4 regions of the Nocardioides sp. Leaf307 genome follow, and region 2 is predicted to be linked to each of the others. Evidence: predicted binding sites of a transcription regulator. Region 2 holds the regulator's gene; each other region holds the start of a gene.
The links. The regulator LexA, encoded in region 2, represses DNA repair genes until DNA is damaged. The targets are predictions, from matches to a motif close to TCGAACANNTGTTCGA.
Positions count from the first base shown of each region.

Region 1: ASF50_RS11260 (SAV_6107 family HEPN domain-containing protein) is a predicted target of LexA. The motif match lies at 654-669, and genes of this name have one in related genera.
Region 3: recA (recombinase RecA) is a predicted target of LexA. The motif match lies at 934-949, and genes of this name have one in related genera.
Region 4: ASF50_RS06750 (HNH endonuclease signature motif containing protein) is a predicted target of LexA. The motif match lies at 857-872, and genes of this name have one in related genera.

Region 1 covers NZ_LMNY01000002.1:428,894-431,090, reverse strand. The annotation lists gene ASF50_RS11265 (hypothetical protein) at 1-231, shown strand, start outside; gene ASF50_RS11260 (SAV_6107 family HEPN domain-containing protein) at 853-1,308, shown strand; gene ASF50_RS11255 (endonuclease) at 1,537-2,197, shown strand, end outside.
Region 2 covers NZ_LMNY01000002.1:1,141,663-1,143,859, forward strand. The annotation lists gene ASF50_RS19310 (LysM peptidoglycan-binding domain-containing protein) at 1-157, opposite strand, end outside; gene lexA (transcriptional repressor LexA) at 529-1,305, shown strand; gene ASF50_RS14640 (MXAN_6640 family putative metalloprotease) at 1,440-2,197, shown strand, end outside.
Region 3 covers NZ_LMNY01000002.1:141,657-143,853, reverse strand. The annotation lists gene ASF50_RS10005 (sensor histidine kinase) at 1-871, shown strand, start outside; gene recA (recombinase RecA) at 1,115-2,161, shown strand; gene ASF50_RS09995 (regulatory protein RecX) at 2,164-2,197, shown strand, end outside.
Region 4 covers NZ_LMNY01000001.1:1,472,467-1,474,663, forward strand. The annotation lists gene ASF50_RS06740 (EamA family transporter) at 1-466, shown strand, start outside; gene ASF50_RS06745 (ATP-binding protein) at 468-719, shown strand; gene ASF50_RS06750 (HNH endonuclease signature motif containing protein) at 886-2,197, shown strand, end outside.

The DNA of each region.
Region 1 (2,197 bases), 710 kb from region 2:
CTCGTCGTCTTCCTGCGCGACTCCCACAACTGGGCGCGGGTCAGCCTGACCGTGCTGGTCGTGATGATCGCGGTGGCCACCATCGGTGGCATCCGGATCGACCCGCCCGCCGTCTTCGTGGCCATCTCCTACCTCGCCCTCGCCCTCGACATCGGTCTGCTCGTGGCCCTGTGGCACCGCGACACCAACACCTACATGCGCGGCGTCGAAGAGGCCCCCGCGGCCCTCTGAGCCGCCCGGCCCACCCCGCCCGCTCGTCTGGCTCCCGGTCCCACCCGCCCGGCCCGCCCCGCCCGGCCCCGCCAGGCCCGCCGCGGTCGGGCCCGCTCCGCCCAGCCCGGCCCGGCCCGGCCTGGCTCCCGGTCCCACCCCGCCCGGCCCCGCCAGGCCCGCCGCGGTCGGGCCTGCTCCGCCCAGCCCGGCCCAGCCTGGCCCGGCCCAGTCCCGCAGGCCTCGTCGGCCCCTTGGGCCCCAGCTGTCGGCCCGGACCCGCACCTGTCGGCCTGCGCGCGGGCCGACAGGTGCGGGTGTCACCAGCCGACCGGTGACTCCCGCCAGGGCGGGCCGCAGCCCCTCCGCGACCAGGCGGCCCCGGGGGCGCTCGGGCGACCCTTGACGCACTGTCCGTGGCGGGCGGTATGGTTCACCCGTGTTCGAATACATGTTCGAACGCTGCCGACGGGGGCGACCTCGACCCCCGTCCCCGTCGGCGTTCGATCCCGGGTGGCTCCGCCGGAGCAGGGCCTCGTCGGGAGCAGGTCAGGGGGTCGCACGTGGGGTCGACGACCAGGTGAGGTGGACCATGACAGACGACATCCAGCAGCACGCCCCGCACGGGGCCGAGGTGGAGGCGTGAGCGCGCCGCGGGCGTCGGTGGCCCCGCCCAACCCCTACGCCCTCCCGGCGACCACCCACTCCTACCTCCTGCGGGCCGCGGAGTCGCTCCAGGAGGCCGTCGTGGCCACCGAGGTGCCGGCGCGCTACGCGCTGGCCCACGTCGCCGCGCTCCGCTCGGCGGCCGCGTTGCTCTCGGCGCGGGCCCAGCCGGCGCCGGCGCGGCGTCGACCGCAGAAGAACGCCTGGGTGCTGCTGGCCGAGGTGGCGCCGGAGCTGGCGGAGTGGGCGACCTTCTTCGCAGCGGGGGCCTCGAAGCGCGCCGCCGCGGAGGCGGGGTCGCGGCGCGCGGTCAGCGAGCGCGAGGCCGACGACCTCGTCCGCGACGCCGACCGGTTCCTGGGTGTGGTGGAGCAGGCCCTGGGCCTGGTCCCGCACGCGCCCTCGGCCGAGCGCATCAGCCGCGCCGGCTGAGCCCTCCGCCCCCCTTCGACCGGCCGCCCGGCCGCGCGGCGAGGGCGGTGACACGGCTCGGGGCGGGGCCTCGTCGGTCCGGGTGGCTGGATGGTCGGGGTTGAGTCCATGACGAGGGGTTCCCCGGTCGCGCCGGGCGGTGAGGATCGCCCAGGCTCGACCGGGGGCCGCTGTGGCCCCGCCCGCCCCGACGCCCGCACGGGTGTCCCAGTGATCGGAGTCCCGCGCATGCGGCTTCTCGGGCCGCGCCGCACGGCGCAGCTGGTGTCCCTCCTCCTCGTCCCGGCCACCCTCACGGTGGCCCCCGCCCTCGCGCCCGCCGCCCTCCTCGGCGCGCCCGAGGGATCGACGACCGGCTCGACGACCGGCTCGATGGTGGGCTCGATGGTCGGGTCGGTCCTGCCGGGGGCGGCCACCGCGGCGGCGCCGGTGAGCGTCGCCACCGCGCGCACCGTGCAGGACGGCTCCACGGCCACGGTGCGTGGCTACGTCGTGGGTCAGCCCACCGCCACCAGCACCGTGGTGACCTCGGGGTTCCCCGACGACTACGCCCTCGCCCTGGCCGACGCGCCGGGGGAGACCGCCACGTCGCGGATGGTCTACGTGCAGGTGCCGAGCGCCTTCCGTGCGTCCTGGGGGCTGCGGTCCAACCCCGCGCTGATGGGGCGCCGCATCGACGTGACCGGCACGCTCGGCGCCTACTTCTCGGCACCCGGCGTGCGCAACGCCACCGCCTTCGCCCTCGCCGACGGCGGCGGGGGCGCCACCCCGCCCCCGAGCGGGGGCACCGACGACTACGACAGCACCTACTACGCCGGTGCCGTCGGCAAGACGGGCTCGGCGCTGGAGACGTCGCTGCACACGATCGTCTCGCGCGGTGTCGCGCGGC
Region 2 (2,197 bases):
CCTGCGAGGTGGCCACCGACCCGGCGGCCAACCACACGCCGACGGCGAGGATGGCCAGGAGCGAGAGCGTGAACACCACGAGTCGCCCACGCCGGGTCAGCCGCACGTGGTGCGTGGCGACACGGGATGCGGCGGGGTGCTGGATCGTGGTGCTCATGGGGACCTCCTGGGGAAGGGGGCGGTCAGCCGTGGGGTGGAGCTCGAGGTGGACGAGGTGATGTCTAGTGGTGACCACCGACAGTCCTGGAGGACCGCCGTCGAGCACCGGATCGACCACACGTTCGATCGAACATGTGTACGACGTTAGATCACGCGTTCGAACAGCACAAGGGGGTCGGACGAACATCTGTTCGACCGCCCGTCCGGCACGGAGGCCCGGACCCGCGGGCCTCGGGCGTCGCGAACGGTCCGACACGCCGTTCGAACAGGTGTTTGAAACCCTCGGGGCCTCCTGGCATGGTGAGCACATCGCCCGACCGGGCGACCAGCGACACCGATCGGTGGCACCGACCAGCGGAGAGGCAGACGATGGCGACCAAGGACACCCGGGGGCGGACCGGGGGCGGTCCCACGGAGGGCCCGACCGACGGCACGGCGGACGGCACGGTGACCGAGCTGCCCGACGGTGCACCCGACGCCACCGGCCTCACCCCGCGGCAGCTGCGGGTGCTGGCCACCATCCGCGACGCGATCGAGAAGCGCGGCTACCCGCCGAGCATGCGCGAGATCGGCAACGCGGTCGGCCTCACCAGCACCTCGAGCGTCGCCCACCAGCTCAAGGTGCTCGAGGAGAAGGGCTTCCTCAAGCGCGACCCCAACCGGCCCCGGGCGCTGGAGGTCTTCCTGCCCGAGGTGATGGCCGCCCGCCGGTCGATCTCGGCGGCCGAGGAGAGCGGTTACGACGAGACCGGTGTCGGCGACTCCGTGCCGGCCGCCACCTACGTCCCGGTCGTCGGCCGGATCGCGGCCGGCGGCCCGATCCTGGCCGAGGAGCAGGTGCAGGACGTCTTCCCCCTGCCCAAGCAGCTCGTCGGCGAGGGGCAGCTCTTCCTGCTCGAGGTCGTGGGCGACTCGATGATCGACGCGGCGATCTGCAGCGGCGACTACGTCGTCATCCGCAAGGAGCAGACCGCCGACAACGGCACCATCGTCGCCGCCCTCATCGACGGCGAGGCGACGGTGAAGACCCTGCAGCGCAAGAACGGCCAGGTCTGGCTGCTGCCGCACAACGAGGCCTACGACCCGATCGACGGCACCCACGCCACGATCCTGGGCGTCGTCACCGCGGTCCTGCGCAGTGTCTAGCCCGCCGCCGCACCCACCCGGGACACCCCGGGGCCGGCCCGTCCTCCCCGCGGAGGACGGGCCGGCGTGCGTGTCGGCGACCCGTGAGAGCCTGGAGCGAGAGCCGGAACCCTCGACCCACTGGAGTGCCCGACGTGCGCCTTCGTCCCCTGTCCGCCCTGCTCCTCGCGGGCGCCCTGTCCGTCTCGACCCTGACGGTCTCGGCCCTGCCCGGCACGGCCGTGGCCGCCCCCCAGGTCGACCTGCCCGAGGTCCCCGGGCTCCCTGGGCTCCCTGGGCTGCCCGGTGTGGACGGGACCGAGACGCCGGACGAGCACGCCCTCGCGGCCCTCGCAGTGGTCGAGACGCTGGTCGACCCGGCGACCAGCCCCGCGGAGGCCCAGCAGACCCTCACGCAGGCCGGCGAGGCCGACCTCACGGGGGCGCTGCGCGACCTCGCGCTGAGCATGGACGCCCTCTCCCCCGCCGACCGCGCGGAGGCCGCGGCCTACCTCGCCCGTCCGACCGACAGGCGCGGCGACGGCTACCTCGACTACGAGGACGACACCGTGCAGCGCGTCTGCACCGACGACCTGTGCGTGCACTACGTCGTCGGCGGCGCCTCGGGCAACAACGTGCCGGCCAAGGACGCGAGCGGGGGCGCCGGTGGTGCGGGCAACGGCGTCCCGGACTACGTCGACTTCGCGCTCTCGACCCTCCAGGACGTGCACGACACCTACGCCGGCGCGGGCTACCGCACGCCGCTGCCCGACGGCGCCAAGGGCGGCGACGCCCGCACCGACGTCTACCTCGGCGACGTCGGCAGCATGAGCTTCTACGGCTACTGCACCTCCGACGACGACGTGCCCGACGACGCGCGCGCCGTGCCCGCCTACTGCGTGCTCGACAACGA
Region 3 (2,197 bases), 1.0 Mb from region 2:
CGGGCCCTCGGAGTTCCGCGCGCTGTCCGAGGAGCTCGCCACCGCGCACGCCCGCCTCGAGGAGGCCCGTGGGCGCGAGGCGCGCCTGGAGGACTCGCGCCGCGAGCTGGTCTCCTGGGTCTCCCACGACCTGCGCACCCCGTTGGCCGGCATGCGGGCGATGACCGAGGCGCTCGAGGACGGCATGACCCCCGACCCCGAGCGCTACCACCGCCAGATCCGGGTCGAGGTCGACCGCATGGTCCGCATGGTCGACGACCTCTTCGAGCTCTCCCGCATCCACGCCGGCGTGCTGCGGCTGGCCCCCGAGGCCGTGGTGCTCGGCGACGTCGTCAGCGACGCGATCGCCGCCGCCGACCCGGTGGCACGGGCCCGCGGGGTCAGGCTCGGGGGAGCGGTGCCCGGCGGTCTCGAGCTCGTCGCCGACCCCTCGGGGCTCTCGCGCGTGGTCTCCAACCTGGTGATGAACGCCGTGCGCCACACCCCGCCCGGGGGCACGGTGCACGTCGAGGGCGCGGGCCTCGCCGCCGGGGTGCGCGCTGCCGCGGGGGGCGACTGCGTGGAGCTCGTCGTGACCGACGGCTGCGGCGGCATCGGGGCCGTCGACCTCGCCCGGGTGTTCGACGTGGCCTGGCAGGCCGAGCCCTCGCGCACCCCTGACGACGTCACCGGTCGCGGGGCCGGGCTCGGCCTGGCCATCGTCAAGGGCATCGTAGAGGCCCACCGCGGCACCGTGCACGCCGAGGACGTCACCGAGCAGGGAGTCGACCAGGGGGGCCGGCCGACCGGCTGCCGCTTCCGGGTCGTGCTGCCCGTCGACGGCCCCGGGCCGCTCGACGCGGTGCTCCCGGCCCCCGCCCCGCTCTCCTGACCGTCGGTCCGACGAGCACGGCGTCGACCGGGCGCCGCCGCGGCGCGGCGTGTCGACTGGGGTCGAACACGTGTTCGGGCTACCGTGCAGGGGACGGCGCGCAGATCGGCGTTCTCCACAGTCCCGGGTCACCGTTCCCCGACTGTCGGCGGGCTCCTCTAGCGTTCCCGGCACAGACGTTGCACGACACCACAGACCACACCGTGGAGGGCCGAGCGCCCTCCGCCCCAGGACGGAGACATCATGGCTGGAGACCGCGACAAGGCCCTCGACGTAGCGCTCGCCTCGATCGAGAAGCAGTTCGGCAAGGGCTCGGTGATGCGCCTCGGCGACGAGACACGCGCGCCCCTCGAGGTGATCCCCACCGGGTCGATCGCCCTCGACGTCGCCCTCGGCCTCGGCGGCCTGCCGCGCGGTCGCGTGGTGGAGATCTACGGCCCGGAGTCCTCCGGAAAGACGACGGTCGCCCTCCACGCGGTGGCCAGCGCCCAGCGCAACGGCGGCATCGTCGCCTTCATCGACGCCGAGCACGCCCTCGACCCCGACTACGCCAAGGCCCTCGGCGTCGACACCGACGCCCTGCTGGTCTCCCAGCCCGACTCCGGTGAGCAGGCCCTCGAGATCGCCGACATGCTGATCCGCTCGGGCGCGCTCGACCTGATCGTCATCGACTCCGTGGCCGCGCTCGTGCCCCGCGCCGAGATCGAGGGCGAGATGGGCGACAGCCACGTCGGCCTCCAGGCCCGCCTGATGAGCCAGGCGCTGCGCAAGATGACCGGTGCGCTCAACAACTCCAAGACCACCGCGATCTTCATCAACCAGCTGCGCGAGAAGATCGGCGTCATGTTCGGCTCGCCGGAGACCACGACCGGTGGTCGCGCGCTGAAGTTCTACTCCTCGGTGCGCCTCGACGTGCGCCGCATCGAGACGCTGAAGGACGGCACCGACATGGTCGGCAACCGCACCCGCGTCAAGGTCGTCAAGAACAAGGTCGCCCCGCCCTTCAAGCAGGCCGAGTTCGACATCATGTACGGCAAGGGCATCAGCCGCGAGGGTGGCCTGATCGACGTCGGCGTCGAGGCGGGCCTGGTCCGCAAGGCCGGCGCCTGGTACACCTACGACGGCGACCAGCTGGGCCAGGGCAAGGAGAACGCCCGCACCTTCCTGCGCGACAACCCCGACCTGGCCAACGAGCTGGAGAAGAAGATCCTCGAGAAGCTCGGGGTCGGCCCCACCGTCGACGCCGAGGTCTCGCTGCCCGGTGACCCGGTCGGCGTCGACGACTTCTGATCGTGACCCGGTCGCAGCGACCGGTCGACCGCGACG
Region 4 (2,197 bases), on a different contig from region 2:
GTGGTCGCTGGGGGCGATGGTGGGGGCCGCGTCGTACTTCGTGATCTCCGCCGACGAAGGCAACGGGCTGCCTCCGCTGACGCTGGCCGCCGGCGGCCTGGTCGTCGGGGCGGCGGTCCTGGGCCTGCTCGGCCTGGTCGGCGTGCTGCCCATGGCCGGGTCCACGCGTCCGGTCACCTACGGCGCCACCACCGTCGACTGGTGGGTGCCGCTGGTGCTGCTCGGCCTGGTGACGGCGGCCCTGGCCTACACCACGGGCATCGCGGCCGGGCGTCGCCTGGGCTCGCGGCTGGCCTCCTTCGTCGCCCTCCTCGAGGTGCTCGCCGGCGTCGGCTTCGCGTGGCTGCTCCTCGACGAGCTGCCGCGCCCGGTGCAGCTGGCCGGCGGCCTGCTCATCCTGGCCGGCGTGGTGGCGGTGAAGCTCGGCGAGCGGGGCGTCGTCCGGGTCGAGCCGACGCCGGCCTGAGGTGACCCCCGGCTCGGTGCGGCTCGTGGTGGTCGACCACTGCCTGGGCGTCGCCGAGGCCGACCGCGACCGCGTCTTCAAGCCGCTCGAGCGCGTGCACACCGCGGTGGCCGGCACCGGGGTGGGTCTGGCCACCGACCGGCGCGTCGTGGAAGCGCACGGCGACGCGACCGGTCTCTGGGGCACTCCCGGAGGAGGTGCGACCGTGTGGTTCGAGCGGCCTGACGCCGTCCTGCCCGCCGGGAGGGTCTGACCCGCCGCTCGCCCGCGGTGGTCGAGGGCCGGCCGCCAGGACCGCGGTGGTCGAGGAGGGAGCGCCAGCGACCGTCTCGAAACCACCCTCACGCGACAGCGCAACCCTCTCCACAGATCCACCGGCAGACCTAGTCATCGAATACGTGTTCGAATAGACTGGGTGCATGCTCCTCGACCTCGACACCACCGGCACCGTGGTCGACATCGAGTCCCTCGACGCCGACGACGTCCTGGAGTACGCCGACGACACCGCCCGCTCCGTACGCGCCGCCGAGCGTCGCACCCTGCGCGTCATGGCCCGCTGGGGAGCACTGAACCCCGACCAGGCCTACGCCTGGTCGGTGCCCGGGATGATCCGCCACGGCCTCGACGAGTTCGCCGCCGAACCCCTCGCCCTGGCCCTGGACATCTCCCCGGTCAACGCCGGCTGCAACCTCGCCGAGGTCATGGAGCTGGTCCACCGTCTCCCGCGCATCTGGGCGATGGTGGAGGACCTCACCCTCCCCGGCTGGCGCGCGCGGCGGATCGCCTCCCAGACCCAGGTGTTGAACGACACCGGGGCTGCGTACGTCGACCGCAAGGTCGCCGCCCTCGGCTCCCGCGCACAGAGCCTGGGCGCGCGGCGCATCGAGCTGTTCGTCGCCGAGGCCGCCGCCAGGCACGACCCCCACGCCCAGGCCGCGCTGGAGGAGAAGGCACGCGGTGGGTGGAACGTGCGGGTGACCCACGACGTCGACCGCGGCTCCGCGTCGGGCACCTCGTGGCTTGAGGTGCTCGGTGACACCCAGGACCTCACCCGGTTCCACGACCTGATCTGCGCCACCGCCGCCGAGCTCGGCCGCCACCAGACCTCGACCGGAGCCGTGGTCGAGTCGTTGGAGGTCCGCAAGGCCCGTGCGATCGGGGTCATCACCGACCGCGCCCAAGGACTGACGGCACTGGACTCGGTGGAGCCCACGACTGCGAAGGAGCGGGTGGTCTACGTCCACCTGCGCCCCGAGGACCTCGAGCGCGCCGAGACCCTCGCCGCCCTCGACACAACCCGCATGAACGGAGAAGAACCAGCGCCGGAGGAGCCCCCGCCCCCCGCCGAGGCCCCGGCCGAGGAACCCCCACCCGACCCCCGGGACCTCCCCACCCCCACCGAACACGAGACCGTCCCCGCGGGACAGACCATGACCCCGGTGGCTGAGGAGCGGGCGCAGCGAGCGTCTCGAAGCCCCGCCGCGGGCAACGACCCCGAGACCACCGCCGGACAGGCCACGGCCCCGGTGGCTGAGGAGCGAGCGCAGCGAGCGTCTCGAAGCCCCGCCGCGGGCAACGACCCCGAGACCACCGCCGGACAGGCCACGGCCCCGGTGGCTGAGGAGCGAGCGCAGCGAGCGTCTCGAAGCCAAGCCCCGGCCACCGACGAACAGCCCGCGAACGAGCAGCCCGCCGACGAGCACCCTGCGGGCGACCCGTACCGCACCACCG